DNA from 4 places in the Klebsiella sp. CSG-1 genome. Region 1 is predicted to be linked to each of the others. Evidence: predicted binding sites of a transcription regulator. Region 1 holds the regulator's gene; each other region holds the start of a gene.

Region 1 (7,896 bases):
TAACCATAGCTCAAGATAGCTGCGGGTCTGGTAAATAAAATTGTGAACTTCCGTGTGCCGGTCAAGGAAGGCGGCCACCGGTTTATCCAGACCGGTCATTGGACGCAGTTTCGGATCCCAGTGCGGGTTTGGCAGGAAGCGTACGTCAAAGACGTAATCGGCATCAATCGGAATACCGTGCTTAAAGCCAAAGGATTCAAAGACCATGGTCAGCTCACGTTCGCGCTTGCCGAGCAGACGGGTACGGAGCATTTCCGCCAGCTCATGTACCGACATCTCTGAAGTATCGACGATCAGGTCGGCGCGGGAACGCAGCGGCTCCAGCAGGGCGCTCTCTTCGTCAATCGCGCTTTCCAGCGACAGATTTTTGCTTGATAGCGGATGCAGACGACGGGTGTCGCTGTAGCGGCGGATCAGCGTATTGCGGTCAGCATCAAGGAACAGCAGCTGAGGGGAAAATGCCTCAGGCAGATTTTTCATCGCCTGTTCAAAGATCTCTGGCGATTCCGGCATGTTACGCACGTCAATGCTGACGGCGGCAGAGATGTTTCTGTCGGCCAGCGATCTCGCCAGCTCAGGCAACAGCACTACCGGCAGGTTATCTACGCAGTAGAAGCCCATATCTTCCAGCGCCCGCAGAGCGACGGATTTCCCCGAGCCTGAGCGGCCGCTGACGATCATCAGTACCATGTACCGTTTCTCCTCAGTACGATAAAGGGTAGGGGGCGACGGCCGTTATACGTCATCGTTGCTTCCTGCTTCGGTGATGATCTCATACAGCTCTTCATCGCTTTGCGCCGCACGCAGGCGGCGGCAAATCGTTTTATCCGCCAGTCGTTTTGCGACCAGCGACAGCGTATGCAGATGGGTTTTGGTCTGGTCAGCCGGGACCAGAAGCGCAAACAGCAGATCGACCGGCTGGTTGTCGATGGCATCAAAGGCGATCGGAGTCTCCAGCTGGACAAACACGCCGACGGCGCGCAGCGTATCCTCTTCGAGTTTGCCGTGCGGAATGGCAATCCCGTTGCCAATCCCGGTACTGCCCATTTTCTCGCGGGTAAGGATCGCCTCAAACACCACCTGCGGTGGCAAACCTAACTGTTTTGCTGCCAGTTCACTGATGATTTCCAGCGCGCGCTTTTTGCTCTGGCAGTGAACCTGGCTACGGGTACATTCCTGGTTAAGGACGTTGCTCAGTTGTAGAGCCGAATCGTTGTTCATCATAATTTCACCTGAGCGCGCCCCTCGCCTGCCGCCGATGAAAGCCGGCAGCAGGCAAGGGCGGCGCCCGGACAATTAGTGTTGTTTTAGTTTATCTTTATGTTTTGTTAACTGTCTTGCCAGCTTATCGATGAGTCCATCGATAGCGGCATACATAACCTGCCCTTCCGCACTGGCATGGATTTCGCCACCGTTGACATGCAGATTGGCATCCGCAATTTGCGTCACCTTCTCTACTTTTAACACAATATAGACCTGATTGATCCTGTCGAAAAACTGCTCCAGCTTGCTGAACTTCGCATTAACGAATTCACGCAGTGCAGGGGTGATCTCGACGTTGTGTCCTGTAATGTTGAGCTGCATAGTGTCTTCCTTATCGGTTGTATCAAACCAGTTGTTTACGCTGGTTAGATGGCGGAATGGATAAAGACTCTCGGTACTTAGCGACGGTACGACGTGCCACCATGATACCCTGTTCGGACAGGATGGTGGTCAGCTTACTGTCACTCAACGGCTTCGCGGGATTCTCCGCGGCGATTAACTTCTTCACCAGCGCACGAATGGCCGTCGACGATGCCTCGCCGCCGCCTTCCGTATTCACGTGGCTGGAAAAGAAATATTTCAGCTCAAAAATACCGCGCGGACTGTGCAGATATTTTTGGGTGGTAACGCGTGAAATGGTGGATTCATGCATTTCGACGGCCTGAGCAATATCCGCCAGCACCATCGGTTTCATGAACTCTTCACCCTGATCGAAGAAGGCCTGCTGCTGTTCGACGATGCAGCGGCTGACGCGCAGCAGCGTATCATTGCGGCTTTCCAGACTCTTGATCAGCCAGCGAGCTTCCTGCAGGTTGCTGCGGATAAACTGGCTGTCTGCATCATTGCGCGCGCTGTTGCCCATGGCCGCGTAATGCTGATTAATCTTCAGGCGTGGGATGCTGTCGGAGTTAAGCTCCACTACCCAGCGACCGCTGACCTTACGTACCAGTACGTCGGGAATGACGTATTCCGGTTCGCTGGTCTGGATCGACTGACCGGGGCGCGGATCGAGGGACTGGATGAGATTAACGGCTTCTTTCAGCACCTCTTCTTTCAGTCGGGTGACGCGCATCAGGGAGCGGAAATCATGGTTGGCGAGCAGATCGAGATGATCGCTGATGATCAGTCGGGCTTCTTCCAGCCACGGCGTCTCTTTGGCATATTGGGAAAGCTGAACCAGCAGACAGTCGCGCAGATCTTTTGCCGCGACGCCGACCGGGTCAAAGCGCTGAATACGCTTTAGCACCGCTTCAACTTCTTCGAGACCAATTTCGTCATCGTCGATACTCTCGACAATATCTTCCAGCCGAATGGTGAGATAGCCGGTGTCATCAACGGCATCGACAATCGACGTGGCGATGGCGCGGTCGGTGTCGGTAAACGGCGTCAGTTCAACCTGCCACATCAGGTAATCCTGCAGGCTTTGGGTCGTTTCGCCTTGATAGACAGGCAGTTCGTCGTCCTGGTAGTCAACGCCGTTTCCGGACGGAGTGCCAGCGGTGTAGATTTCATCCCAGCTGGCGTCGAGCGGCAGCTCTTCCGGCATATCTTTTTGTTCAAGAGCGTCGACGGTGTCCAGCGATTCGCGGTCCTCGACCTCTTTGGTTTCTACCTCTTCGTGAAGATCGGTTTGCTCAAGCAGCGGATTACTCTCCAGCGCCTGCTGGAGTTCTTGCTGGAGTTCTAACGTGGACAGCTGCAGCAAGCGAATAGCCTGTTGCAGTTGTGGCGTCATGGCAAGCTGTTGGCTTAGCCTTAATTGCAAACCTTGCTTCATATTCAGGGCTAATATCTCCGGCTAAAACGTCTGTAACCTCTACCCTATCAGAGTCTGAAGTCTTCCCCAAGATACACGCGCTTAACCTGCTCGTCTTCAAGGATTTGCTGCGGGGTGCCGTGGGCGATCAGATGACCCTGGCTGACGATATAGGCGCGTTCGCAGACGGCCAGCGTCTCCCTGACGTTATGGTCGGTGATCAGCACGCCAAGACCACTGTCGCGCAGATGCTCGATAATGCGTTTGATATCAATAACGGAAATGGGGTCAACCCCGGCAAAAGGCTCATCCAGCAGAATGAATTTCGGATTAGCGGCCAGCGCGCGGGCGATTTCAACGCGGCGGCGTTCACCGCCGGACAGCGCCTGACCGAGGCTGTCGCGCAGATGCTCGATGTGAAATTCTTCCATCAGCTCTTTCGCGCGGTCTTCACGCTGCTCGCTGCTGAGATCGTCACGAATCTGCAACACCGCCATTAAATTATCGTACACGCTCAGGCGGCGGAAAATGGAGGCTTCCTGCGGCAGATAGCCGATACCCCGACGCGCGCGGGCATGCAGCGGCAGCAGGCTGATATCTTCATCGTCGATGATAATGTTGCCAGCGTCGCGCGGTACAATGCCGACCACCATGTAGAAGGTCGTGGTTTTACCGGCGCCGTTCGGCCCGAGGAGGCCAACGATCTCGCCAGAGTTGACGGTCAGACTGACATCTTCCACCACGCGGCGGCCTTTATACGCCTTGGCGAGATTCTTTGCGGTTAATGTTGCCATAACGAATTAGTTACCCTTCTTTTGCTGGTTGGTGCTTTTGTCTTGCAGCTGCGAAGGAACCAGAACCGTCGTCACGCGTCCGCCTTTATTGCTGAACGCCTGCATTTTCTGCTCTTTCACCAGATAGGTGATTTTGTCGCCCTGGATGTTACTGTCGAGCTGATCCAGGTGCGCGTTGCCGGTCAGCACCACAAAATCATTCTGCAATTCATAGTGCATTTTCTGCGCGCGGCCTTTCACCGGCTTGCCGTTGTCCTGCATCTGGTAGAAGGTTGCCGGATTACCGTAACCGTCGATCACTTCTTTACCTTTTTCACCGCCAGGACGGGTCACCACCACCTTATCGGCGTTGATTTTAATGGTTCCCTGGGTGACGACGACATTACCGGTGAAGGTAACGACATTACCCTGCATATCCAGTGACTGCTGATCGGATTCGATGTGAATCGGTTGATCGGTATCGCCGGTTTTTGCCAGTGCCGGCAGGCTGGCGGCCAGTAAGGCGCTGGCGAGCGCAACCTTAAGGCTGAGTTTGTTTGTTCTGAATTTCATAAGAGGTTCTAACCTTTTCAATCAGCTCGGCAGTTTTGCTGCGTAAATTTCCGCGCATTTTCAGGCCGCTGGAATTAAATGTCGTCCCGTACAACGTCACCATGTCATCAGAGGTAACATCTTGCGTCACCAGGTTTATCTGGGCGTTATCCGTCGTAATTTTGCGCAATTGAGAGTCCGCGCTCAGCGCGTCCACCTCGACGTTTCCGTAAAGATACAGCATGCGATCTTTAGTCAGTTTGGCTTTATCCGCTTTGATAGACCAGGTGGGTACCTTGTTGGTATCAAACGTGGTCATCACCGGTTTGGTGAACCACGATACTTCCTGGGCGGAAAAATACTCCACATGCTCGGCGATTAAGCGGTAGTTAAGCGCCCCTTCCGGGCTGTAAACAACGGTGTCGGTATGTTCACTGGTATAGGTCGGGTCATCAGGACCGATCTCTTGCTGAATGGTATCGTCCGTACCCGCCAGATTCAGGCCGATCAGAATAAGCGCGACCAGCGATAGTAAAATGATAACCCAACGTCTGGTTTTACTCATATTGATTGCCCTTTGGCCTCATCCAGCTTGCCCTGCGCCAATAGTAACAAATCGCAGACTTCGCGTACCGCCCCGCGTCCACCGTCGATGCGGGTAACATAATCCGCTCGCGGTATCAGTAGCGGGTGCGCATCCGCCACTGCCACGCTTAAGCCGACCTCGGCCATCACCGGCCAGTCGATAAGATCATCGCCGATGTAGGCCACTTCGTCCGGACGAACGGCCAGCTTGCTCAATAATTCGCGAAATGCCAGCAGTTTATCGGACTGCCCCTGATACAGGTGCGTAATGCCCAGCGTCTGACAACGATCTTCTACCAGTTTAGCTTTTCGTCCGGTAATAATCGCGACTTCAATACCTGAGGTCAGCGCGCAGCGAATCCCGTAACCGTCGCGAACATTAAACGCCTTCAGCTCTTCACCGCTGTTGCCCATGTAGATAAGACCGTCGGACAGCACGCCGTCTACGTCGAGAATCAATAAACGGATCTTCGCCGCCCGATCGATAAACTCAGGGCTTACTGGCCCGTAGCAGGTTTCCTGCAGAGCATCAGCATTATTCATTATTTTATCCTTACTTACACTACGCCTGCGCGCAGGAGATCGTGCATATGTACCACACCCAACAGGCGGTCGCCATCGGCAACTAACACACAGGTGATATGGCGAGATTGCATCAGGTTCAGCGCATCGACGGCAAGAATACCGGGGCGAATGCGAATGCCGCCCGGCGTCATGACGTCAGCGATACGGGCATTACGCATATCGACACCGGTATCAAATACCCGGCGCAGGTCGCCATCGGTGAAAATACCGATGATGTTCATGTCATCATCACAGATAGCCGTCATGCCTAAATTTTTACGCGTGATTTCCAGCAGCGCATCACGCAAGGTGGCCTGCACATTGACGTGCGGGATTTCATCACCGGTATGCATAATATCATTGACCCGCAGCAACAGCTTACGGCCCAGTGCGCCGCCAGGGTGCGACAGCGCAAAATCTTCAGCGGTAAAGCCGCGCGCTTCCAGCAGAGCAACCGCCAGCGCATCGCCCATCACCAGCGCGGCGGTGGTGCTGGAGGTGGGCGCCAGCCCTAACGGGCAGGCTTCTTTCAGTACCTTCACGCAAAGGTGGATGTCCGCCGCGCGCGCCATGCTGCTTTCCGGGCGGCTGGTGATGCAGATAAGGGGAACCTGCTGGCGTTTGAGCACCGGAATCAGCGCCAGGATCTCGTTCGACTCGCCGGAGTTCGAGAGCGCGATAACCACATCTTTCGGCGTCACCATGCCTAAATCGCCGTGGGCCGCTTCGCCAGGGTGAACGAAAAATGACGGTGTACCGGTGCTGGCAAACGTCGCCGCCATTTTACGCCCGATATGGCCGGATTTGCCCATCCCCATCACCACGACTTTACCCGCGCAGCGGAAGATCTTCTCGCAGGCATGGGTGAAATCTTCATTAATGTACTGATCGAGTTGAGCCAGACCTTCACGTTCAATTTCCAGGACCTCGCGTCCTACCCGTTGAAAGTCAAAATCCGTTGGCAAATCTATTTGCGACATAGTGTTATCCCGATTCATTCAACGAAGAGCGGTGCTGCCCAGTACAGCATCGCCAACCAAACCACAAAACCGCCGACCAGCAGCGCACCGACCAGGCGACCGGGTTGCCATTTGCGACGCCAGCATAGCAGGGCGAATATCACGCTGACGAACAGCATCACGGTGTAGTCGCGCGTAAAGGCCTCCGGTGCGAACGCTCCCGGGGCGATCAGTGCGGGTAATCCGAGAACCAGGGCGATATTCAGGATATTGGCGCCTATAATATTCCCGATAGCGATATCGTCTTCCCCTTTTCGTGCCCCGGCAATCGTCGTTGCCAGTTCCGGCAGGCTGGTGCCGATCGCCACCACCGTTAAGCCGACGGTGAGCTCGCTGATAGCGAAGTAGTTTGCCAGTACGGTAGCATTATCCACGACCATTCTGGTTGCCATAGGCATCACAATCATGGCTACGCCCAGCCAGAGCAGGGCCACGGGAAGCGAACCTTCTCGTGGAAGCTCTGCCATCTGTTCCCGGGTCAGGCTATCGCTGCCCTGACGTTCCGCCAGCCGGGCGATTTTAATCGTAAACAGCAGCCACAGCAGGGCGAGCGCCAGTAAGAAAAGACCGTCCATTCGGGACAGCTGCCCATCGTACAGCACAAAGCTTGCCAGCAAACTGACCAGCAACATTAGCGGTAACTCGCGGCGCAGGATATCAGAATGCACGGTAAATGGACGCAACAAGGCAGCGAGGCCGAGTATTAATAATATATTGGTAATATTGGATCCGAGCGCCGTGCCGATCGCCAGATCGGTCTGTCCGTGCAGAGACGCGGCGGCGGAAACGATGATCTCCGGCAGGCTGGTGCCGATACTGACCACCGTCATCCCGATAATGAGCGGGGGGATCCCTATCATGCGGCAAAGTATTGAAGCGGCGTAGACCAGACGATCGGCGCTGTAGACTACCAGCAGTAAACCAATTATTAACAGAGCCGTCGCTAAGAGCATCTAAAGTCCTTTCTTCAGGTATAATCGTCGATTCGCTGTACCGGTCCATCTGCAGCGTAACGAATTCTTAATTTTGACTTTATGTTTGTCAAAAGTAAAACAAATGCCAGCTTTCGCTAACCCAGGCAGGTAAGATTCTGTAAAAATGTTGGGTTTGTGGCGAAGGTACGCGCCATGCTTAGCCCGAGGGATGTTTAGTAAGGATGATTTTATGAGCCAAACTCTGGCGAATTTGGTCGAAGTACGCGGTATCCGCTTCTCTCGCGGCGATCGCGTCATCTTTGACGATATCTCGCTGTCAGTGCCGCGCGGTAAGATCACGGCGATTATGGGACCATCGGGGATCGGTAAAACGACGCTGCTGCGCCTGATCGGCGGGCAGATCCCGCCGGATAAAGGTGAGATTCTGTTCGATGGTGAAAACGTGCCGC
Region 2 (7,896 bases), on a different contig from region 1:
TTAATCGGCGCATTACGCGGCTGCTGCTGTTCCTGGTAATGGCTAATCGCCCGATCAACCAGCGCCACCGCTTCATCGATATCAAAAGGTTTGGGCAGATAGTCAAAGGCACCTTGCTGATAGGCGCTGACCGCCGCGTCCAGATCCGAATGCGCGGTCATTATGATGACCGGAAGCATTGGGTGACGCTGTTTGATTTGTTTCAGTAACGCCAACCCATCCATTCCCGGCATCCGGATATCAGATAACAGTACATCCGGGGTTTTGGTGGTGAGTGCATCAAGCACCTCGTTGCCGCTTTCAAACGTTGTACAACTTAAGCCTGCTCCGGTGAGCGCGCGTTCAAGCACCCAACGGATGGAGCTATCGTCATCAACGATCCAGGCTATCCCTCGTTGCATAAACACCTCTACTTCCGAATAGGCAGGTACACCGAGAATTCGGTATGTCCTGGCCAACTGGTAAATTCAATTTTGCCGGAGTGCTGATCGATAAGACTGCGGGCAATGGAGAGCCCCAGACCGGTACCGCCTTCGCGACCGCTAACCATGGGGTAGAACAGCGTATCCTGTAAGTGGGACGGAATTCCCGGGCCGTTGTCCTCGACGTCAATACGCGCGGTGAGGCGGTAACGTACGCCGTGCAGCGTCAGCTGAAAGGCGGTACGGGTGCGCAGGATGATCTCGCCACCTTCTGGCCCCAGCGCCTGCAGCGCGTTGCGTACGACATTCAGCAGAACCTGTTCGATCTGGTCCGGGTCATGAGGAAGCTCCGGCAGGCTCGGGTCGTAATCGCGGACCAGTTTGACGTTATCCGGCAGTTCCATCGAGACCAGCTTCACAACCCGTTCGGCGACCTTATGGATGCTTTCGGTAACGTGCATCCCTGGATGCTGCGGCCCCAGCAGGCGGTCGACCAGATTTCTTAAGCGATCGGCCTGTTCAATAATCACGTTGGTGTATTCCATCAACGCCGGGTCAGGCAGCGCTTTACTCAACAATTGCGCAGCGCCTCTCAGGCCGCCTAAAGGATTTTTGATCTCATGGGCCAACCCGCGAACCAAATCCCGCGCCGCGATTTGCTGGGCGTGCTGCAGCTGCTCCTGGCTCAGGCGTCGCTGGTTATCCATCGGTGCCATCTCCAGCAGGATATAGCCTTCAGGCAGGCGCTGTGCGGTCAGAGACAGGATATGCGAGCGGCCATCGATAACCAGCGTCACTTCGTTGTCGGTAAAGCCCTGGCCCGCCAGCAGGCTTTCCTGCATCAGGCCGATATTCAGTGAAAAGTAGCTCAACAGTTCCGGAAGCGGCGTGCCAAAGAGCTTACGTGAACTTTGCGCCAGCAGCTGCTGCGCGGCCGGGTTCGCGTAATGCACCGCCAGGTCGTCATCGACCAGTAAGATACTGTTGATTAAAGAGTTAAGGATCTGCCCAGCATCGGGCTGAGTGCCTGTTGCCATCTGACAGTCTCCTGAAAAGAGTGCACCATTTTAGTGCAGTATAGCTTTTTATAGATAAAAAGCGCATGAGATCAGAGTGTTGGTGGAGAAAAAAGCCCATCCTGAGATGGGCTGAAAGTTTCCACGGCAACAAAATATCCACGGTACCCCACGCCACAACACGGAATACCGGGGATTTACAGCAAAATCAGACGCTGTAGTACAGTTCGAATTCAACCGGGTGCGGAGTCATGCGTACGCGGTCGTTTTCTTCAATACGCAGGGCGATGTAAGCATCGATAGCGTCGTTGGTGAACACGCCGCCAGCCGTCAGGAACTCACGGTCAGCGTCCAGCGCGTTCAGTGCTTCTTCCAGAGAGCCTGCAACCTGTGGGATCTCTTTCGCTTCTTCCGGCGGCAGGTCGTACAGGTTTTTGTCCATCGCTTCGCCCGGATGGATTTTGTTCTTGATACCGTCAAGGCCAGCCATCAGCAGTGCTGCGAAGCACAGGTACGGGTTAGCCGCCGGGTCCGGGAAGCGCACTTCGATACGGCGTGCTTTCGGCGAGGTGACTACCGGGATACGGATGGAAGCGGAACGGTTACGGGCAGAGTAAGCCAGCATGACCGGTGCTTCGTAACCCGGGACCAGACGCTTGTAGGAGTTGGTGGTCGGGTTTGCCAGGGCGTTGATCGCTTTAGCGTGCTTGATAACGCCGCCGATGTAGTACAGCGCTTGTTCAGACAGGCCTGCATACTTGTCACCAGAGAACAGGTTAACGCCGTTCTTGGACAGAGACATGTGGCAGTGCATACCGGAACCGTTGTCGCCGAACATAGGCTTCGGCATGAAGGTCGCGGTTTTACCAAAACGGTGCGCCACGTTGTGCACAACGTATTTGTAGATCTGAATTTCGTCCGCTTTTTTGGTCATGGTGTTGAAACGGGTAGCGATTTCGTTCTGACCCGCGGTAGCCACTTCGTGGTGGTGAGCTTCAACAACCAGGCCCATCTCTTCCATGATCATACACATGGTGGAACGGATGTCCTGAGAGGAGTCAACCGGCGGAACCGGGAAATAACCGCCTTTCACGCCTGGGCGGTGACCTTTGTTACCACCTTCGTATTTGGTGGAGGAGTTCCATGCGCCTTCGATGTCGTCGATAGCAACGTGGGAGCCGGAGATAGAGGCGCCGAAACGGATATCGTCGAACAGGAAGAACTCAGGTTCTGGCCCGAACAGAACGGTGTCCGCCAGACCGGTAGAGCGCAGGTATTCTTCCGCGCGTTTGGCGATGGAGCGCGGGTCACGGTCGTAGCCCTGCAGCGTACCTGGTTCCAGGATATCGCAGCGGATGATCAGCGTCGGTTCTTCATAGAACGGGTCGATCAGCGCAGTGGTCGCATCCGGCATCAGAACCATGTCAGATTCGTTAATACCTTTCCAGCCACCAATCGAGGAGCCATCAAACATTTTGCCTTCTTCGAAGAATTCGGCATTTACCTGATGAGAAGGAATTGTGACGTGCTGTTCTTTACCTTTGGTATCGGTGAAGCGCAGATCGACAAACTTCACTTCGTGCTCGTTCAGCATCGTCAAAACGTGTTCAGCGGACATACTTAAACTCTCCCGGATTGGTCATTGTCGTCGTGGTAACGAAAACTTTTTAGCTGCTTAATGTGGCGTTGTTGCCTTAAAAAATATAAAGCGAAATCTGTGCCAACTTTTAAATTGCCCCCAAAAGGCGTTATCATGCACTCCATCGTGCAAAAGGGCTGCACCATTATGAATGCATTGCACCAATATAGTGCAATTGTGTGAACATTGGGCACTATTTTGGTGCAATTGACCTTGAATAACCCTTTTAACGCTCCGTGAAAGCGATCACAAAGAAACTCTGCAATACTTGTTTGTGGAGGATGTTTGTGATCCTGTTTTGTACTGCGATTAATCCGTGTACAATAACGCGCTATTTCTAATGCCTGAGGCAAAGTTGTGATCGAAAATTTGCGTAATATCGCCATCATCGCGCACGTTGACCATGGTAAAACTACCCTGGTTGATAAGCTGCTGCAGCAATCCGGTACGTTCGACGCGCGTGCCGAAACTCAAGAGCGAGTGATGGACTCCAACGATTTGGAGAAAGAGCGTGGGATTACCATCCTCGCGAAAAACACCGCCATTAAATGGAATGACTACCGTATCAACATCGTTGATACCCCTGGGCACGCCGACTTCGGTGGTGAAGTTGAGCGTGTAATGTCCATGGTTGATTCCGTTCTGCTGGTTGTTGACGCAATGGATGGCCCAATGCCGCAGACGCGCTTCGTAACCAAGAAGGCATTTGCTCATGGCCTGAAGCCCATTGTTGTCATCAACAAAGTTGACCGTCCTGGCGCGCGTCCTGACTGGGTTGTCGATCAGGTATTCGACCTGTTCGTTAACCTCGACGCTACCGACGAACAGCTGGACTTCCCGATCGTTTACGCTTCTGCGCTGAACGGTATTGCGGGTCTGGATCACGAAGATATGGCTGAAGATATGACTCCGCTGTATCAGACTATCGTCGATCGTGTTCCGGCACCGAACGTTGACCTTGATGGTCCGCTGCAGATGCAAATCTCCCAGCTGGATTACAACAACTACGTTGGCGTCATTGGCATCGGCCGCATCAAACGCGGTAAAGTGAAGCCAAACCAGCAGGTCACTATCGTTGATAGCGAAGGCAAAACCCGTAACGGTAAAGTGGGTAAAGTTCTGACCCACCTGGGCCTGGAGCGTATCGACAGCGATATTGCTGAAGCGGGCGATATCATCGCGATCACCGGTCTGGGCGAACTGAACATCTCTGACACCATCTGCGATCCGCAGAATGTTGAAGCGCTGCCGGCGCTGTCAGTCGATGAGCCAACCGTCTCCATGTTCTTCTGCGTTAACACCTCTCCGTTCTGTGGTAAAGAAGGTAAGTACGTTACCTCTCGTCAGATTCTTGACCGTCTGAACAAAGAGCTGGTGCATAACGTGGCGCTGCGCGTTGAAGAAACTCCGGATGCTGATGCATTCCGCGTTTCCGGTCGTGGTGAACTGCACCTGTCGGTTCTGATCGAAAATATGCGTCGTGAAGGTTTCGAAATGGCGGTTTCCCGTCCGAAAGTTATCTTCCGCGAAATCGACGGCCGTAAACAAGAGCCGTTCGAAAACGTAACGCTGGACGTTGAAGAGCAGCATCAGGGTTCTGTCATGCAGGCTCTGGGTGAGCGTAAAGGCGACCTGAAAAACATGAATCCAGATGGCAAAGGCCGCGTACGTCTCGACTACGTGATCCCAAGCCGTGGCCTGATCGGCTTCCGTTCTGAGTTCATGACCATGACTTCCGGTACTGGTCTGCTGTACTCCACCTTCAGCCACTACGATGACATTCGTGCGGGCGATGTGGGCCAGCGTCAGAACGGCGTACTGATCTCCAACGGTCAGGGTAAAGCGGTTGCGTTTGCCCTGTTCAGCCTGCAGGACCGCGGTAAGCTGTTCCTGGGTCACGGTGCTGAAGTTTACGAAGGCCAGATCATCGGTATTCACAGTCGTTCTAACGACCTGACTGTAAACTGCCTGACCGGTAAGAAACTGACCAACATGCGTGCTTCCGGTACTGACGAAGCAACGGTCCTGGTTCCGCCAGTGAAGATGACCCTGGAGCAGGCTCTGGAGTTCATCGATGACGACGAACTGGTAGAAGTGACCCCAACTTCCGTTCGTATCCGTAAACGTCATCTGACCGAGAACGACCGTAAACGCGCAATGCGCGGTGCGAAAGAAGATTAATTCCCGCTTCTGTCGATGCCAGAACCCCGCCTTGATGGCGGGGTTTTTTTTTGCCCTGGCGCGATAGCCGCGCGTCAGTCAGCAGAGAGCCACTCGCTTTCCGAAGAGAGGCCGGTCACATTTATCCCCAAAGAATAACGGAGATATTGTTTTTTTTTTGCACGTCGGAGTAAGATTCATGAACTGGTTTAAACCAATTGGGTTAAACAATGACAACAAATCTGTCTACCGTCGAAAATGCGAAGGAAAAATTAGATCACTGGCTGAGGGAAGGGCTCACCGCGCCTGGCGGTAAACTCCCCTCCGAACGAGAATTAGGCGAACTGCTGGGGATTAAGCGGATGACCCTGCGGCAGGCGCTCCTCAGCCTGGAGGCGGAATCGAGAATCTTCCGTAAAGACCGGAAGGGCTGGTTCGTGACCCAGCCCCGTTTTAATTATAGTCCGGAGCTCTCCGCCAGCTTTCAGCGCGCCGCGCTTGAACAAGGTCGGGAACCCTCCTGGGGATTTATTGAAAAAAGCCGCACGGCAAATTACCCCGAGGCCGCACGACCGCTTCTTGCGACAGCGGCATCTGATGAACTGTACCTCATCACCGGTTGGGGGGCGCTGGAAGGGCATAAAGTGTTTTATCACGAAACCTTTATTAACCCGAATGTCGCTCCAGGGTTTATTGAACAGCTTGAAAACCAATCCTTCTCCTCGGTCTGGAAAAATGAGTACCAAAAGGACGTCGTAACCAAAAAGCTCGTATTTAAACCGGTCAGAATGTCCGGCGATATCAGTAAATTCATTGGCGGCTCTTCAGGTATGCCGGCCATTCTTATTGAAAAACACCGGGCTGACAGCGATGGCAATATCATTCAGATAGATATTGAATATTGGCGGTTTGAGGCGGTAGACCTCTTTATTAACTTGTAGGTACGTTATGCTAACTCAATACGATGCAGAAAAAATCCTCTCCCGTGTCGATAACCTTCCTCTTTATCTTCACGCCTATGCATATCATCTTAATATGCGGCTTGAGCGTATATTACCCGGCGATTTATTAGATATCGCCCATGAAAATAATCTACGCGGGGTGAAAATTCATGTTCTCGATGGTGAAACGCGCTCCTTAGGTAAAATGAGTGATGCTGAACTTGCCGCTTTTTCTGAAAAAGCACAGAGATTGCAGCTTGATGTCCATATAGAGACCAGTTCTTCAGATAAACAAGCGATCGACCATGTAACGCATATAGCATTAAAAACTGGCGCCAGCTCCGTCAGATTTTACCCTCGCTATGAGGGGCATTTACAAGATGTTCTGTCAAAAATCGCTCTTGATATCCAGTATCTGAAGGCACGTTATCAGGATAGCGGGCTGACTTTTACTCTTGAGCAGCATGAGGATCTAAAAAGCCACGAGCTGACCGCATTAATAGAGCAAAGCGGTATGTCTTCGCTCTCTCTGCTTTTTGATTTTGCGAATATGATTAATGCCAACGAACATCCGCTGCATGCATTAGAGGCGATGTCTCCGTTTATTACTCAGGTTCATATTAAAGATGCGTTAATTATGCCGCAGGATAACGGTCTCGGACATCAGGCCTGCGTCTCCGGCCAAGGGGATATGCCGTTTAAGGCGTTGCTCACCAGACTGATTTGCCTGGGCGACGAACAACCCCAGGTGGTCGCCTACGGCCTGGAAGAAGAAGTGGACTATTATGCCCCGGCATTCCGCTTTGCCGATGAAGGCGACAACCCGTGGATCCCGTGGCGGGAAATGAGCGAAACACCGTTACCCGATGCCTCACAGCTGGAAACCCGGTTATTGAAAGAAAAAGCGGATGCTCTTCAACAGTTAGCATTTGTCAGAACAACGCTGCAGGAAATAAAAAGTGAGGCCAGCTGCATTATTAACTCTTAATTTCAATCTCTGATTTTTAATTTTTTTGATATGCCACCCGTCAGGCGTGGTCAGGGTTCTTTTTCCTTTTAAAACTAAATGATTGTAAAATCATTAAGGAATTATATGCTCACAAAAAAGAAATGGGCACTCTTTAGCTTATTGACACTGTGTGGTGGTACGATTTATAAACTGCCTTCGCTAAAGGATGCTTTCTATATACCGATGCAAGAGTATTTTCATTTGACCAATGGTCAAATTGGCAATGCTATGTCTGTGAACTCGTTTGTCACGACAATTGGTTTCTTTCTTTCAATCTATTTTGCCGATAAATTACCGCGCAAATATACCATGTCCCTCTCGCTTATCGCCACCGGACTGTTAGGTATCTATCTGACAACCATGCCGGGATACTGGGGGATTCTCTTTGTCTGGGCACTATTTGGTGTCACCTGCGATATGATGAACTGGCCGGTATTATTAAAGTCGGTTAGTCGTCTGGGGAATAGCGAACAGCAGGGGCGGTTGTTTGGTTTCTTTGAAACCGGACGGGGTATTGTCGATACCATCGTAGCGTTTTCTGCGCTGGCGGTTTTTGCCTGGTTTGGCAGTGGCCTGTTAGGGTTTAAAGCAGGGATCTGGTTTTATTCTATTATCGTTATTAGCGTCGGGATCATTATCTTCTTCGTGCTGAATCGGGATGATGATGAGGTGAAAACGACAGCCGTTGATCGCCCACAGGAAGAAAAGA
Region 3 (7,896 bases), on a different contig from region 1:
CGGGCCACCGTCAAGCGCGCCCCAGAATGCTTCTGGAGTAAAACCTAATTTCGCCGCCAGTAACGTACTTTCTGCCACCCCTTCCATCATGGTGATCAGCCAGGCGTTCAGTACCAGCTTCATTTTCTGACTGTTGCCGGCGTCGCCAAACCATTGTGTGCCGCGCGCAATCGCGGCAAAGACGCTCTCGGCCTTCACGCCTCGCTGACGATCCCCGCTGGCAAGCACCAGAATTTGCGCATTCTCCGCCGGTTTTTTGGTTCCCGACACCGGCGCATCAAGGTAGACCATCGATGGGCGAAGCGATGCCAGCAGGTCAACGGCCTCCCGTGTTTCTTCGACGCCAATCGTCCCCATCTGGCAAAAAACGGCGTCTGGCTGGCAAACCGGAGCCATTTCGCGGATCGCATTCCGGGTTGCTTCACCATCGGTCAGTACCGACAGAATCACCTCCGCCGACGCCGCGGCCTGTTGAGGGGTCGCGTGACGGATTAATCCGCTGGCTATCAAATCCTCACCCCGCTCAGGGGTACGGTTCCAGCCGTGAACGGTGAAGCCTTTTTTTAACAGATTGCTGGCAAAAGCATGCCCCATAGCACCGAGCCCAATAACGGCAACAACCGGTAAGTTCATTCCATTTCTCCCGCGTTAATTTCGCACCTGCATAGCGTCCCGGGCGGCGAACCGTCCGTCCAGGTGACGTCGGTAGCGCGCTAACCGGGTAAAGTGCATTCAGTATGCCCGTATCGGCGGAATAAAGGCCAGCACGTTTATCGTCTTTATCCTGCAGAAATCAGTGGCTTGCCCTGGCGAGAAAAACAAACGCCGGCGGGAAATGGCCGGCGGATGGGAACGGGTTGCTTTTAATGGTTAAACAGTGACGCTGTCACTTATCAGACCACGCCGAGATAGGCATTTCTCACCTCCGGGTTGTTCAGCAGCTCCCTGCCCGTTCCGCTTAATTGAATCTGGCCATTCACCATGACGTAGGCGCGGTCAGACAACTTCAGCGCATGATGCGCATTTTGTTCCACCAGAAACAGCGTCATACCCTGCTGCGTCAGCTCTCGCAGGATCTGGAATATCTGTTTGACCACCAGCGGCGCCAGTCCAAGACTGGGCTCATCCAGCAGTAACAGTTTTGGCCGGCTCATCAAGGCGCGGGCAATGGCCAGCATCTGCTGCTCGCCCCCCGATAACGTCATGGCGCGTTGCGCCCGTCGCTCTTCAAGACGAGGAAAAAGCTGATACATTCGCGCTTTGTCCTCATTCTGAAAGCGGCTGCCCACGGGAATGGTCCCCATCAGCAGGTTTTCTTCCACCGTCATATCGGCAAAAATCCGTCGCCCTTCCGGCGCCTGGGCAATACCGTTACTGGCAATAAAATGGGTAGACCGTCGGCTGATATCCTCGCCGCGATAGCGAATCTCTCCTGCGGCGATGCGTGGCTGGCCAAAAATAGACATTAACAGCGTGGACTTCCCGGCGCCGTTGGCGCCGATCAGCGCCACCGTCTCCCCTTCATTCACCGTTAAGGAGACCTGTTTCAACGCCTGGATCTGGCCATAGAACACATCCACCTGACGAAATTCAAGCAACGGTTGGCTCATTCGGCAAGCTCCTCTTCATCCGTCCCCAGATAGGCCGCGATCACGCTGGTATTTGACTGAATCTCCTTCGGTTTGCCGCGGGCGATCACATCGCCATGATCGAGCACGATCACGTGATCGGAAATCTCCATCACCATCCCCATGTCATGTTCAATCAACAATACCGTCACGCCGTGATACTGGCGCAGGAAGCGGATAATCTTGCTCAGCGCCTGGGTCTCAACGGGGTTAAGTCCCGCCGCCGGTTCATCCAGACAGATCATCTCTGGCCCGGTACACATCGCGCGGGCAATCTCCAGCCGCCGCTGCTGCCCGTAGGAGAGCGTTCCCGCCAGCAGGTTAGCGCAATCCGCCATACCGACCACCTCCAGCCAGTAGAAGGCCCGATCCAGCGCCCGGTTTTCGGCGTTTCGATACCCGCGGGTATTTATGATCCCGGCGAGTAAATTACGATTTACCTGCATATGCTGGGCCACCAGCAGATTTTCAATCACCGACATCTCACGAAACAGCCGGATATTCTGAAAGGTTCGTGCCAGCCCCGCCCGGTTAACCAGATGCGTCCCACCGAACATTTTGTAATACAGCCGCGATCCCAGCGCGGCTGGATGGAGAAAATCCGTCGGATGAAGCTTTTGTCCCAGTACCTGAATCACGTCGGTGATCCGCGAACGGGCATGCAGCCTGATCGCCCCGCCGGTTGCCCGATAAAACCCGGTCAGACAGTTAAACACCGTGGTTTTCCCCGCGCCATTAGGGCCAATCAGCGCGGTAATCGACCCTCTTTTGACCTCAAGATTGACATCATTGAGCGCTTTAATGCCGCCAAAATGCATCATCAGATGCTCAACCTGCAAAATATTGTCATTCATGGCGCCACTCCCTTCCGTACCGCCACCCCCGTACGACTGGTACGCACCAGCCCACGCGGCCGCCAGATCATCATCAGCACCATCAGTACGCCAAACAGCAGCACCCGATATTCGTCGAACCCCCTGAGCAATTCCGGGGCCACCGTCAGGACAAACGCTGCCAGCACCACCCCCAGCGTCGAGCCCATTCCCCCCAATACCACGATGGCCAGAATCAGCGCCGACTCAAAAAAGGTAAACGAGGTCGGGTTAACAAACCCCTGATAGGTGGCAAAAAAGACCCCGGCAATTCCTGCCGTAGAGGCTCCCAGCATAAACGCCGAGAGCTTCACCAGCACATGGTTCAGCCCCATAGCCCGACAGGCTATCTCATCTTCACGCAGCGCCTCCCATGCGCGGCCGATAGGCATTCGCGTCAGCCGGTGCTTAATAAACAGCACCAGCAGGACCACCAGGCAAAGCACGGCGTAGATAAAGATAAATTTGAGGTTGGGGTTATAGCTGATGTGCAGAAACTCGTGGATCGGCACCCCGCCGTCTTTTGCCCGCCGGCCAAACTCGAGGCCGAACAGCGTCGGCGCCGGGACGGATACCCCATTCGGTCCGCCGGTAAAACTGACCCAGTTATTCAGCACCAGACGGATAATTTCACCAAAGCCGAGGGTGACAATCGCCAGATAATCGCCATGCATTCGCAGCACCGGAAATCCCAGCAGCGCACCGGCCAGCGCCGCCATAATGGCGCCTGTCGGCAGCATTGCCCAGAATCCCAGCCCCAGATACTGATAACCCAACGCCAGCCCGTAGGCGCCAATGGCATAAAAGGCCACATAGCCCAGATCGAGCAGGCCCGCCAGCCCGACCACAATATTCAGCCCCAGTCCCAGCAGGACATAAATCAGCCCAAGAATCGCGACCGTCAGCAGATATTTCGTGGCGATGATCGGGAACAGGATGGCGAGGAGCGCCAGCAGCGGAATGACCCAGCGCAGCCGCGATCGATAACCGGCGGGTCTCACGTATACACCATCATTCGTTCCTTCAAAGCGGGCGAGGAACTGGCGACCGCTGCGACTTTGCAGCATCAGACTGAGCAGCAGTCGCCCGATCATCACGATGCCAACCAGTATCAACACCCGCTGGGTTGACAGATTGTAACTGTAACCTTTCAGCACAATGCCCACGATCGGGCCAAATACGATCAGCGCACACAATCCGGCCAGGATGCTGTCGATCAGGCAGCGCCTGATATCCACTCCTGGCTTACGGGACACTTCAGCCATGTTTGACCCCTTAAACCTTGGCAACCATCGGGCGACCCAGCAGCCCTTGCGGGCGGAAAATAAGGATCGCCACCAGCAGCGCGAAGGAAAAAACATCTTTATAATCCGAGTTCACCAGCCCGGCGAACTGCGCTTCGGCTACTCCCAGCAGTAAACCGCCGAGCATCGCGCCGGGTAGCGAGCCGATCCCCCCCAGCACGGCGGCAGTAAAGGCTTTGATGCCGATGATAAAACCGATATAGAAATCAAAAGTGCCGTAGTTCATGGTCACCAGCACCCCAGCCAGACCGGCCATCGTCGCGCCAATGACAAAAACCAGCGAGATCACCCGATCGGTATTAATCCCAAGGATGGCGGCCATTCGTCGATCCTGCTGCGTCGCCCGGCAGATACGACCGAGCCGGGTATGCTGGATTATCCAGGTCAGGACGATCATGCCTACCAGCGCCGCGACGAGGATAAAGATTTTGGTCCAGGTGATTTGCACGATGCCGTCGCCAACCTCAAAACGCAGTACGCCGGAGAGCAGCGTCGGGATCCCCTGTTGATTGGGACCCTGGCTGATTTGTACGTAGTTCTGCAGAATAAGCGACATACCGATAGCCGAAATCAGCGGTGCCAGGCGGGTTGAGTTGCGCAACGGCCGGTAGGCGATACGTTCGATAGTCCAGCCGTAGACCCCGGTCACCACAATGGTGAAGACCAGCGTGCCGAAGATCAGCAAAGGAAAGGAGTGAATCCCAAATCCGGAGAGCAACGCCAGCCCGATAGCGCACAGATAGGCCGAAATCATGTACACCTCGCCGTGAGCGAAGTTAATCATGCCGATGATGCCGTACACCATGGTATAGCCGATGGCGATTAATCCATATACGGCGCCTAGCGTCAGCCCATTGATCAATTGTTGTAGAAAGAACGCTTCCATAGACACCATCCTGCCGGTAAACGGGCAGCGAACAGCCTGGCGCACCGCCGCTGCCTTTTCGCGAATAGCCCCTTGTGAAGGGGCGGGAAGTTCTGGCGGTTAGAGCTGGTGATATTTGCCTTTATCATCCCACTTATAAACCACGTAATCCGATACCTTCAGATCGCCCTTGCCATCCCAGGCTTTTTTGCCCATCACGGTATCGACGCTGTGGTTTTTCAGCCATTCGCTGGCTTTGGTGTTATCGGCTCCGATGGCATTATAGGCTGCGGCGATCGCCTGGATCGACGCGTAGGCATACAGGGTATAGCCTTCCGGTTCGAAACCGCTGGCGCGGAATTTTTCAATGACGGCTTTCCCTTCCGCAATGGTGCGCGGATCCTGACCGAAGGTCATCAGCACGCCGTCAGTGAACTGCGGGCCGCCGGCAGCGGTCACCAGCTCTTCCGTCACGATACAATCGCCGGAGAAGAATTTCGCCTGTACCCCCTGTTCCCTCATCTGACGAACCAGCGGGCCGGCTTCCGGATGGCAGCCGCCGAAATAGACCACGTCAGGCTTCAGCGCGCCAATTTTGGTCACCAGCGCGTTGAAGTCCTTCTCGCCTCGGGATAGCCCCTCGTACAGCACCTCTTTCGTCCCGCGTTTCGCCAGCGCGGCGCGGGTGGCATCCGCCAGCCCCTGGCCATAGGTATCTTTATCGTGGATCACGGCGATTTTCTTCGCCTTTAGCACATCCAGCATATAGTTCGCCGCAATAGCTCCCTGCTGGTCGTCGCGACCGCACATGCGGAACATATCTTTCATCCCGCGTTCGGTGATTTGCGGGTTCGTCGAGCCCGGGGTGATCGTCAGAATACCGGCCTCGTCATAGACCTCTGAGGCAGGCATGGTGGATGACGAACAGAAATGCCCCACCACGGCGGAGACGCCGGACTCATCGACCAGACGGTTCGCCACGGCGACCGCCTGTTTGGGTTCACAGGCATCGTCCCCCTGAACCAGCACAATTTTTTCGCCTTTAATTCCTCCCGCCGCATTAATATCCGCCGCCGCTTGCGAGGCCCCTTTCCAGTACTGGGCGCCATAAGTCGCATTCGGCCCGGTAAACGGTCCGGCAACACCAATCTTCACATCCGCCTGTGCGTAAAATGCCATGCTCATACAACCCGCAATCGCAAAATGAAGAGTCAACTTTTTAAGTTTCAGAGACATTCGATATTCCTCAGCGATTTATAGCCTTGCGCCCTGTAATGGCGCGGAAAATATCAATTACTGTTTGGTTTGCCGAAGGCTGACACTGTGCCGTCACGGCCGGGGTGGAAGAAGCAAAAATCCCGCCAGGGAGAAATGGCGCGTCAGATCGCTTAGTGATGGATGGCAATAACGCGTGATAACAACGTTACCGCCTCCGGCTGACGTGCATTTCTGTACGAGTCAGGAGGTCTGTTGCCATCACGTGGCGAGTCGGGAACTGCGGCGTCCATATCGACCAGCGAGCTAAACATAGTTGCTCTTTGCACTCGTTGCGCACTGCCCTGGTGCAAAAGTGCGAAAATGATCATGAGAGTGAATAATTTTGTTGCGGTATTGTGAACAATATAACAAGACGTGCGAGAAGCGGCGCGTTAACGGGGATTCCGCGCTATGGACTCATAGCCCACTCTTATGATTTCCATCGTGCAGGCGGAGCTCACTTCCGGGAAAAGGAGGCGATAACGACCCGACGCTGTCGCGGCGTAGTTAACCGCCAGGGGCCGCCCTGCCAACATAACAGCAGGTCAGACGCGGGGAATACACACACTGATTGACTTGAATTCGAATCGTAGGAGAATGCATCTTCACGCAACGGCCTATAACGATGACGAATATGATTTTCTGCTCTCGTAGCGTCCCTGTTTTCTTTAAAGCGACCCTGTCCGCCGCGGCGGTGGCCGCCGCGCTGCTGTTGGTTAGCTGTTCCGGCAAACCGCCCGCCTCTCTGGTGACCCCGCTTCCCCCGGCGCTGAAACAGCCCCATTTACCCAAAACCCATGAGCCGGTACGCGGCGTCTGGCTGACAACGGTGTCTCGTCTTGACTGGCCGCCTGTCGCCTCGGTGACGATTGGCGACCCAGCAGTTCGTATCCGCCAGCAGCAGCAAGCGTTGACCGATAAACTGGATAAGCTGCAAAGCCTCGGCATCAATACCGTCTTCTTCCAGGTCAAACCGGATGGCACCGCGCTGTGGCCGTCAAAAATTTTGCCCTGGTCCGATATGCTGACCGGCCATATCGGCCAGGATCCGGGCTACGACCCGCTCCAGTTTATGCTCGATGAGGCCCATAAACGCGGTATGCGGGTCCATGCCTGGTTTAACCCCTATCGCGTTTCTGTGAACACCCGGCCAAAAACCGTCAGCGAACTCAACGGGACTCTCTCGCAGATCCCCGCCAGCGTTTTCGTGCTGCATCGTGACTGGATTCGTACCGCCGGCGACCGCTTTGTCCTCGACCCGGGGATTCCGGAAGTGCGCGACTGGATAACCAGCATCGTTGCCGAAGTGGTGGAACACTACCCGGTTGACGGCGTGCAGTTTGATGATTATTTCTACACCGAATCGCCGGGTTCAGCGCTGAACGACACCCAGACCTACCGGAGATATGGCCAGGGATACGCCTCCAAAGCGGACTGGCGGCGACACAATACCCAGCAGCTGATTGCCCAGGTGTCACGCACCATCAAACAGCTCAATCCCGATATTGAGTTTGGCGTCAGTCCTGCGGGCGTCTGGCGTAACCGATCACACGATCCGGCAGGTTCCGATACCCGCGGCGCGGCGGCGTATGATGAGTCTTACGCCGACACCCGCAGTTGGGTTCAACAGGGCCTGCTTGACTACATCGCCCCCCAGCTGTACTGGCCCTTTGCCCGTGATGCGGCCCGCTATGATGTGCTCGCTAAATGGTGGGCCGACGTGGTGAAACCGACCGGTACCCGGCTGTATATCGGCGTGGCGCTGTATAAAATTGGCGAGCCGTCGAAAAATGAGCCCGACTGGATGGTCAACGGCGGCGTTCCGGAACTGAAGAAGCAGCTGGATTTGAACGAATCGATGCCGCAAATCCAGGGGACGATTCTGTTCCGGGAGAACTATCTCAACCAGCCGCAAACTCAGCAGGCGGTGAACTACCTGAAAAGCCGCTGGGGAAGTCGCGCCGGGCCTT
Region 4 (7,896 bases), 560 kb from region 1:
ATGGCCCTCGCCCGCGGCGTGGATGAAATATTCGCGCGGGTGGATCTGTTGGTGTATAGCGCCGGAATCGCCAAAGCGGCCTTTATCAGCGATTTCGCGCTCGGTGATTTTGACCGCTCGCTGCAGGTGAATCTGGTGGGCTACTTCCTCTGCGCTCGCGAATTTTCACGGCTGATGATTCGCGATGGGATCAAGGGGCGTATTATTCAGATCAACTCCAAATCCGGCAAAGTCGGCAGCAAGCATAATTCCGGCTATAGCGCAGCGAAGTTTGGCGGCGTCGGGCTGACCCAGTCGCTGGCGCTGGATCTGGCGGAATACGGCATTACCGTTCATGCATTGATGCTGGGCAACCTGCTGAAATCGCCGATGTTCCAGTCGCTGCTGCCGCAATATGCCAGCAAACTGGGTATTGCCGAGGACGAAGTCGAGCAGTATTACATCGACAAGGTGCCGCTGAAACGCGGCTGCGACTATCAGGATGTCCTGAACGTACTGATGTTTTATGCCAGCCCGCAGGCGTCTTACTGCACCGGACAGTCGATTAACATCACCGGCGGTCAGGTCATGTTTTAAACCCGGCGCGACCGGACCGGATGCCGTTTGTTCCCCGGTAGCGCTGCGCTGACCGGGCTACACGCCCGCAGAGATCTGCAGGTCCGTAGCCCGGACAGGCGCAACGCGCCGCCTCCGGGAGAATTGACCCGAACCGCCCCCCCCCCTCAGGAGACTTTTATGGTTAGTGCACTGATTACCGTCGCCGCGATCGCCTGGCTGGCACAACTGGCGCTTGGCGGCTGGCAGATTCGCCAGTTTAATCGCGCCTTTGACCGACTTTGCCAGCAGGGGCGGGTCGGCGTCGGGCGTTCATCGGGCCGCTTCAAACCGCGCGCGATCGTCGCCATCGCCTTTGACGACCACGATCGCGTCAGCGATACGCTGCTGATGCGAGGAGTGACCGTCTTCGCCCGCCCGCAAAAAATCCCCGCGATAAAGGGGCAATATCGTGAGGAATTGCGACCAGATATGATCTTTCCCCAGGATCCGCTCTGTCAGAATGCACTATCATTAGCGCTTAAACCGAAACATGTATAATTTCGTTGTAAAAGTAAATATCTTGCGAAATTATCACTTCGAAACTTAACGCAGGATAGGATACTACCGCTATGAAACCACGTCAGCGCCAGGCAGCCATTGTTGAGCACCTGCAAGCGCAGGGTAAATGCTCGGTTGAAGAGCTGGCGCAACACTTCGACACCACCGGCACCACCATACGCAAGGATCTGGTGATCCTCGAAAATGCCGGCACCGTTATTCGCACCTACGGTGGCGTGGTCCTCAACAAAGATGAGCCCGACCCACCCATCGATCATAAGACGCTCATTAACACCCATAAAAAAGCGCTGATCGCCGAAACAGCGGTGCACTACATCCACGATGGCGATTCGATCATCCTCGATGCCGGCAGCACGGTGCTGCAGATGGTGCCGCTGCTCAGCCGCTTCAATAACATCACGGTCATGACCAACAGCCTGCATATCGTCAACGCCCTCTCCGAACTGGATAATGAACAAACGATCCTGATGCCCGGCGGCACCTTCCGTAAAAAATCGGCCTCCTTTCACGGACAGCTGGCGGAAAACGCCTTCGAGCAGTTCAGCTTCGACAAACTGTTTATGGGTACCGACGGCATCGACCTGAACGCCGGCGTGACGACCTTCAACGAGGTTTATACCGTCAGTAAAGCGATGTGCAATGCCGCCAGAGAAGTGATCCTGATGGCCGACTCATCAAAGTTTGGCCGTAAGAGCCCGAACATCGTCTGCGGCCTCGAGCGCGTGGATAAGCTGATTACCGATGCCGGTATTGACCCGACATTCCAGCGGGCGCTGGAAAAGAAAGGCATCGAAGTGATTATTACTGGAGAAGAACATGAGTAACTTTCTGTTAGAAGCCGGACGCCAGACCCTGATGCTGGAGCTACAGGAGGCCAGCCGCCTGCCAGAACGCCTGGGCGACGACTTCATCCGCGCGGCGGAAACCATCATCCACTGCGAAGGGAAACTGGTGGTCTCCGGTATCGGTAAATCAGGCCATATTGGCAAAAAACTGGCGGCCACTTTCGCCAGTACCGGCACCCCGGCCTTTTTCGTCCATCCGGCGGAAGCGCTGCACGGCGATCTCGGGATGCTTGATGGTCGTGACGTGATGCTATTTATCTCTTACTCCGGCAGCGCCAAAGAGCTGGATCTCATCGTTCCGCGTCTGGAAGAAAAAGGGATCCCGCTGCTGGCGATGACCGGAAAATCGCAATCCCCGCTGGCGCTGGCGGCAAAAGCGGTACTGGATATCGCCGTCGAACGCGAAGCCTGCCCGATGCATCTGGCCCCCACCTCCAGCACCGTCAACACCCTGATGCTCGGCGACGCGCTGGCGATGGCGGTCATGCAGGCCCGCGGTTTCAATGAAGAAGACTTCGCCCGTTCACACCCCGCCGGCGCCCTCGGCGCGCGGCTGCTGAACAAAGTTCACCATCTGATGCGCCGCGATGACGATGTCCCACGCGTCGACCTTGATACCCGCGTGATGGACGCGATGCTGGAGTTAAGTCGTACCGGGCTGGGTCTGGTCGCGGTCTGCGATGCGCAAAACCGCGTGCAGGGCGTCTTCACCGATGGCGACCTGCGCCGCTGGCTGGTCGGCGGCGGGACGCTCAACGATGCCGTTGCCCAGGCGATGACCCGCAACGGCGTCACCCTGCAGGCGGAAAGCCGCGCGGTCGAAGCCAAAGAGCGGCTGATGAAGCACAAAATCAGCGCCGCCCCGGTGGTCGACGAAAACGGCCTTCTGGTTGGAGCGATTAACCTGCAGAACTTCTATCAGGCCGGGATTCTTTAAGCCCCAGACGTTTCGCCAGCCGGTGCAGGTTGGCGACATCCAGCGCCAGCGCGCGGGCGGCAGCGGCCCAGTTGCGATGGTTGTCCGCTAACGCGCGGGAAATCGCCTCGCGCTGGAATGCCTCGGTCGCCGCGCGCAGATTGATCGCCTGCATCGGCACCGCCGGTGTCGCGGCGGGCAGTCCGGGCGCGTCGACGGCAAACTGAAAATGCGTCGGATCCAGCCGCACCTCGTCGCCAGCCTGCGTCGCCCGCGCCAGCACTACCGCGCGATGAATCGCATGTTCCAGCTCGCGCACGTTGCCAGGCCACGGCCAACTGCGCAGACTTGCCCGCGTGGCGTCGCTCAACACCACCTGCGCCAGCCCCATCCGCAAACGACACTGTTCGCAGAAATATCCAGCTAACAGCACCACGTCATCGTCACGATCGCGCAGCGCCGGCACCGAGAGCGGAAACACGCTCAGGCGATGATAGAGATCGGCGCGAAAACGGCCGGCAATCACCTCCTGGCGCAGATCGCGGTTGGTGGCCGCCAGTACCCGCACGTCAACCCTCAGGCTGCGATCGTCGCCCACGCGTTGGATATCGCCATACTGCAATACGCGCAGCAGCTTGGCCTGCAGCGCCAGCGACAGCTCGCCAATCTCATCAAGAAACAGGGTCCCGTTATCGGCCATTTCAAACTTGCCGCTGCGGTGGCTGATAGCCCCGGTAAACGCCCCTTTCACATGTCCGAACAGCTCGCTTTCGGCCACGCTCTCCGGCAGCGCCGCACAGTTCAGATAGATCAGCGGATTGGCCGCCCGCGGCGACCCCTGGTGGACCGCTTTCGCCACCAGCTCTTTGCCGGTGCCTGTTTCGCCGCTAATCAGCACGTTCAAATCCGACGCGGCGACGATATCAATCTCTTTTTTCAGCTGCTGTATCGGCGCCGACAGGCCGATAATCTCCTGGCGGTCGGGGGGCGTATAGCTCGCGCTCGCCTCCGGCAGCACGTTCTGATTTTCGAGGCGGGCAATGAGCAGCGCGTTATTCAGCGCTCCTGCCACCAGCGCGGCAATCAGCCGTAGCTCCTCATCGCTGAAGCTATCGAAACGGTCGGCGTCCATACCGTCGAGGGTCAATGCTCCTATCAGGGTTTGTCCGGCAAACAGCGGCAGCCCCACGCAGGCGTGGACCTTGAGGCTCTCCTGGCCGGGAATCAGCCCGTCATAAGGGTCGGGCAGATCGCTGTCCGCCGGGAAGCGGACGACATCCCCCGCGCGAGCAATCGCCTCCAGCCGCGGGTGCCCGGCCAGCGCAAAGCGTCGCCCCAGCACATCCTGCGCCAGTCCGTCGATAGCCAGCGGCACAAACTGATGAGCGTCGTAGCGCAGCAGCGCCGAGGCATCGCATCCCAGCACCTGCCGCAGGGTGGCTATCAGACGCGAGAATCGATCGGCGTGACCAATATCGCTTTGTAAATCAATGGCGATTTTCGCCAGTACCTCTACGGAAAAGCTCATTGCAGCCTCATTGTCGTTTTGACAGTGATTATTGTCATAACGACTATTTTAACCATTGTCATTTTGACAGCAATCAGTTTAAGCAAAAACACATAATATATTTAAAATCAATCAATTAAAAAGTTGGCACGTAACTTGATATAAGCAACTCATCTTATTTGAACACGCTGAATTAATTGAGGTTGCTATGTCTATTCTGGTTAAAAATAATATTCATTGGGTTGGCCAACGTGACTGGGAAGTGCGTGATTTTCACGGCACCGAATACAAAACGCTGCGCGGCAGCAGCTATAACAGCTATCTCATCCGTGAAGAGAAAAATGTGCTGATTGATACCGTCGATCATAAATTCAGCCGCGAGTTCGTGCAGAACCTGCGTAGCGAGATCGATCTTGCCGATATTGACTACATCGTGATTAACCACGCGGAAGAAGACCATGCCGGTGCGCTAACCGAGCTGATGAACAGTATCCCGGATACTCCGATTTACTGCACCGCCAACGCCATTGACTCCATAACCGGCCATCACCATCACCCGGAGTGGAACTTTAACGTGGTGAAAACCGGCGACAGCCTCGACATCGGCAATGGCAAGCAGCTGATCTTCGTCGAAACGCCAATGTTGCACTGGCCGGACAGCATGATGACCTACATGACCGGCGACGCGGTACTGTTCAGCAACGACGCCTTCGGCCAACACTACTGCGACGAGCACCTGTTTAATGACGAAGTCGATCAGACCGAGCTGTTCGAACAGTGCCAGCGCTACTACGCCAATATCCTGACGCCGTTCAGCCGCCTGGTGACGCCAAAAATCACCGAAATCCTCGGCTTCAACCTGCCGGTCGACATGATAGCCACCTCCCACGGCGTGGTCTGGCGCGACAATCCGACGCAAATCGTCGAGCTGTACCTGAAATGGGCGGCGGATTATCAGGAAGATCGCATCACTCTCTTCTACGACACCATGTCCAACAACACCCGCATGATGGCCGATGCCATCGCCCAGGGAATTACCGACGTGGACCCGCGCGTAGCGGTAAAAATCTTTAACGTCGCCCGCAGCGACAAAAACGAAATTCTGACCAACGTCTTCCGCTCAAAAGGAGTGTTAGTGGGCACCTCGACCATGAATAACGTGATGATGCCGAAAATCGCCGGCCTGGTGGAGGAGATGACCGGCCTGCGTTTTCGCAATAAGCGCGCCAGCGCCTTCGGCTCTCACGGCTGGAGCGGCGGTGCGGTCGATCGCCTGTCCACCCGTTTACAGGATGCCGGTTTTGAAATGTCGCTGAGCCTGAAGGCGAAATGGCGCCCGGACCTCGACGCGCTGGAACTGTGCCGCGAACATGGCCGTGAAATTGCCCGCCAGTGGGCGCTCTCGCCGCTGCCGGTCGCCGCAGCACAGAGCGCGCCGGAACAGGAAAACTGCGCTTGTGCCGCCGCTGCGGCAGCCGATCTCGGCCCGTCGATGCAGTGCAGCGTCTGCCAGTGGGTTTACGATCCGGCGACAGGCGAGCCGAACCAGGATGTCCAGCCGGGGACGCCGTGGAGCGAGGTCCCGGATAACTTCCTGTGCCCGGAATGCTCTCTCGGTAAAGAGGTATTTGATGTCCTGGCAACGGAGGCAAAATGAGTGATGGTATCGTGATCATCGGCTCGGGCTTCGCGGCCCGTCAACTGGTGAAAAATATTCGTAAGCAGGATACGCACATTCCGCTGACGCTGATCGCTGCCGACAGCATGGATGAGTATAACAAACCGGATCTCAGCCACGTCATCAGCCGCGGTCAGAATGCCGAGGATCTGACCCTGCAAACCGCCGGGGAGTTTGCCGAACAGTATAACCTGCGCCTGTTCCCCCACGTCCGGGTGAGCAATATCGACGCCGAGGCCAAAGTGGTCAAAAGCCAGGATCGCGAGTGGCGCTACGACAAGCTGGTGCTGGCGACCGGCGCCGCGCCGTTTATTCCGCCGGTACCCGGACATGAGCTGATGCTGACCCTCAACAGCCAACGCGACTACGGCGCCGCGCAGAGTCAGCTCCACGATGCGCAACGCGTGCTGATCGTCGGCGGCGGTCTGATTGGCTGCGAGCTGGCGATGGACTTCTGCCGCGCCGGGAAGGCGGTGACGGTAGTCGATAACTCCGCCAGCGTGCTCTCAGCGTTGATGCCGCCGGAGGTCAGCAGCCGCCTGCAGCATCGGTTAACCGATATAGGCGTGCACCTGATGCTGAAAACCCAGCTTGCAGGGCTGGAGCAAACCGCCGACGGCATTCGCGTCAGCCTCGACCGCCAGCGCAGCGTCACCGTCGATGCGGTGGTCGCCGCCGCCGGTCTACGCCCGGAAACGGCTCTGGCGCGCCATGCCGGGTTGCTGATTCGTCGTGGCGTGGTGGTGAACAGCCGGCTGCAAACCAGCGATCCGGCAATTTACGCCCTCGGCGACTGCGCGGAAATCAATGGCAGCGTCCTGCCATTTCTGCAGCCGATTTTACTGAGCGCGATGTGCCTCGCTAAAAACCTGCTGTCACAGGCGAGCGAACTGACGCTGCCGCCGATGCTGGTGAAGGTGAAAACCCCGGATCTGCCGCTGCATCTGGCCGGAGATACGCGGCGCGAAGACCTAACGTGGAATATCGTTGCCGCCAACGACGGCCTGGTGGCTAAAGGCGTGGATGCGGAGAACCAGCTGCGTGCTTTTGTGGTCAGCGAGGAGCGAATGAAGGAGGCCTTTGCATTACTCAAACAATTGGTACGTTAAGCTGCCCGAGCGGGCGTTATTCCCGGGTGGCGGCGTAAACGCCTTACCCGGGCTACAGAGTCTGCGCCGGTATTTCTCCGGGCGCCGCGACGCTTACCCGGCCTGCCGTTCGGCATTTGTCCCGTAGGCCCGCGCAAGCGCAGCGCCGCCGGGCAACATGCCAGCTGCGTGCTTTTGTGGTCAGCGAGGAGCGAATGAAGGAGGCCTTTGCATTGCTCAAACAATTGATACGTTAAGCTGCCCGAACGGGCGTTATTCCCGGGTGGCGGCGTAAACGCCTTACCCGGGCTACAGATTCTACGCCGGTATTTCGCCGGGTGCCGCGACGCTTACCCGGCCTGCCGTTCGGCATTCGTCCCGTAGGCCCGCGCAAGCGCAGCGCCGCCGGGCAACATGCCAGCTGCGTGCTTTTGTGGTCAGCAAGGAGCGAATGAAGGAGGCCTTTGCATTGCTCAAACAATTGGTACGTTAAGCTGCCCGAACGGGCGTTATTCCCGGGTGGCGGCGTAAACGCCTTACCCGGGCTACAGATTCTGCGCCGGTATTTCGCCGGACGCCGCGACGCTTACCCGGGCTACAGATTCTGCGTCGGTATTTTGCCGGGCGGCGCAACGCCTACCCGGGCTACAGATTCTGCGCCGGTATTTTGCCGGGCGCCGCGACGCTTACCCGACCTGCCGTCCGGCATTCGTCCCGTAGGCCCGCGCAAGCGCAGCGCCGCCGGG

The links. Region 1 encodes sigma-54, which starts transcription at its own class of promoters, with help from an activator protein. Its sites were predicted from a motif close to GTTGGCACANNTTTCGCTNT; they were not measured.
Region 2: the regulator sigma-54 is predicted to act here: its motif matches at 3,144-3,163, upstream of glnA (glutamate--ammonia ligase).
Region 3: the regulator sigma-54 is predicted to act here: its motif matches at 5,981-6,000, upstream of AC007G_RS11170 (branched-chain amino acid ABC transporter substrate-binding protein).
Region 4: the regulator sigma-54 is predicted to act here: its motif matches at 4,528-4,547, upstream of norV (anaerobic nitric oxide reductase flavorubredoxin).

Annotation. Positions count from the first base shown of each region.
Region 1 covers NZ_JBWNLD010000002.1:56,169-64,064, forward strand. Annotated here, with positions in the region: gene rapZ (RNase adapter RapZ) at 1-690, opposite strand, end outside; gene ptsN (PTS IIA-like nitrogen regulatory protein PtsN) at 736-1,224, opposite strand; gene hpf (ribosome hibernation promoting factor) at 1,297-1,584, opposite strand; gene rpoN (RNA polymerase factor sigma-54) at 1,607-3,040, opposite strand; gene lptB (LPS export ABC transporter ATP-binding protein) at 3,088-3,813, opposite strand; gene lptA (lipopolysaccharide ABC transporter substrate-binding protein LptA) at 3,820-4,365, opposite strand; gene lptC (LPS export ABC transporter periplasmic protein LptC) at 4,334-4,909, opposite strand; gene kdsC (3-deoxy-manno-octulosonate-8-phosphatase KdsC) at 4,906-5,472, opposite strand; gene kdsD (arabinose-5-phosphate isomerase KdsD) at 5,487-6,491, opposite strand; gene AC007G_RS04795 (calcium/sodium antiporter) at 6,488-7,465, opposite strand; gene mlaF (phospholipid ABC transporter ATP-binding protein MlaF) at 7,677-7,896, shown strand, end outside.
Region 2 covers NZ_JBWNLD010000012.1:90,552-98,447, reverse strand. Annotated here, with positions in the region: gene glnG (nitrogen regulation protein NR(I)) at 1-401, opposite strand, end outside; gene glnL (nitrogen regulation protein NR(II)) at 410-1,459, opposite strand; gene glnA (glutamate--ammonia ligase) at 1,647-3,056, opposite strand; gene typA (ribosome-dependent GTPase TypA) at 3,435-5,258, shown strand; gene AC007G_RS23800 (GntR family transcriptional regulator) at 5,468-6,178, shown strand; gene AC007G_RS23795 (sugar phosphate isomerase/epimerase family protein) at 6,186-7,166, shown strand; gene AC007G_RS23790 (MFS transporter) at 7,272-7,896, shown strand, end outside.
Region 3 covers NZ_JBWNLD010000004.1:24,256-32,151, forward strand. Annotated here, with positions in the region: gene AC007G_RS11145 (NAD(P)-dependent oxidoreductase) at 1-633, opposite strand, end outside; gene AC007G_RS11150 (ABC transporter ATP-binding protein) at 894-1,610, opposite strand; gene AC007G_RS11155 (ABC transporter ATP-binding protein) at 1,607-2,482, opposite strand; gene livM (high-affinity branched-chain amino acid ABC transporter permease LivM) at 2,479-3,765, opposite strand; gene AC007G_RS11165 (ABC transporter permease subunit) at 3,776-4,690, opposite strand; gene AC007G_RS11170 (branched-chain amino acid ABC transporter substrate-binding protein) at 4,790-5,848, opposite strand; gene AC007G_RS11175 (glycoside hydrolase family 10-like protein) at 6,561-7,896, shown strand, end outside.
Region 4 covers NZ_JBWNLD010000002.1:618,627-626,522, reverse strand. Annotated here, with positions in the region: gene srlD (sorbitol-6-phosphate dehydrogenase) at 1-576, shown strand, start outside; gene gutM (transcriptional regulator GutM) at 736-1,095, shown strand; gene srlR (glucitol operon DNA-binding transcriptional repressor SrlR) at 1,167-1,940, shown strand; gene gutQ (arabinose-5-phosphate isomerase GutQ) at 1,933-2,898, shown strand; gene norR (nitric oxide reductase transcriptional regulator NorR) at 2,861-4,405, opposite strand; gene norV (anaerobic nitric oxide reductase flavorubredoxin) at 4,593-6,041, shown strand; gene norW (NADH:flavorubredoxin reductase NorW) at 6,038-7,171, shown strand; partial or broken gene AC007G_RS07485 (hypothetical protein) at 7,333-7,407, shown strand; partial or broken gene AC007G_RS07480 (hypothetical protein) at 7,569-7,643, shown strand.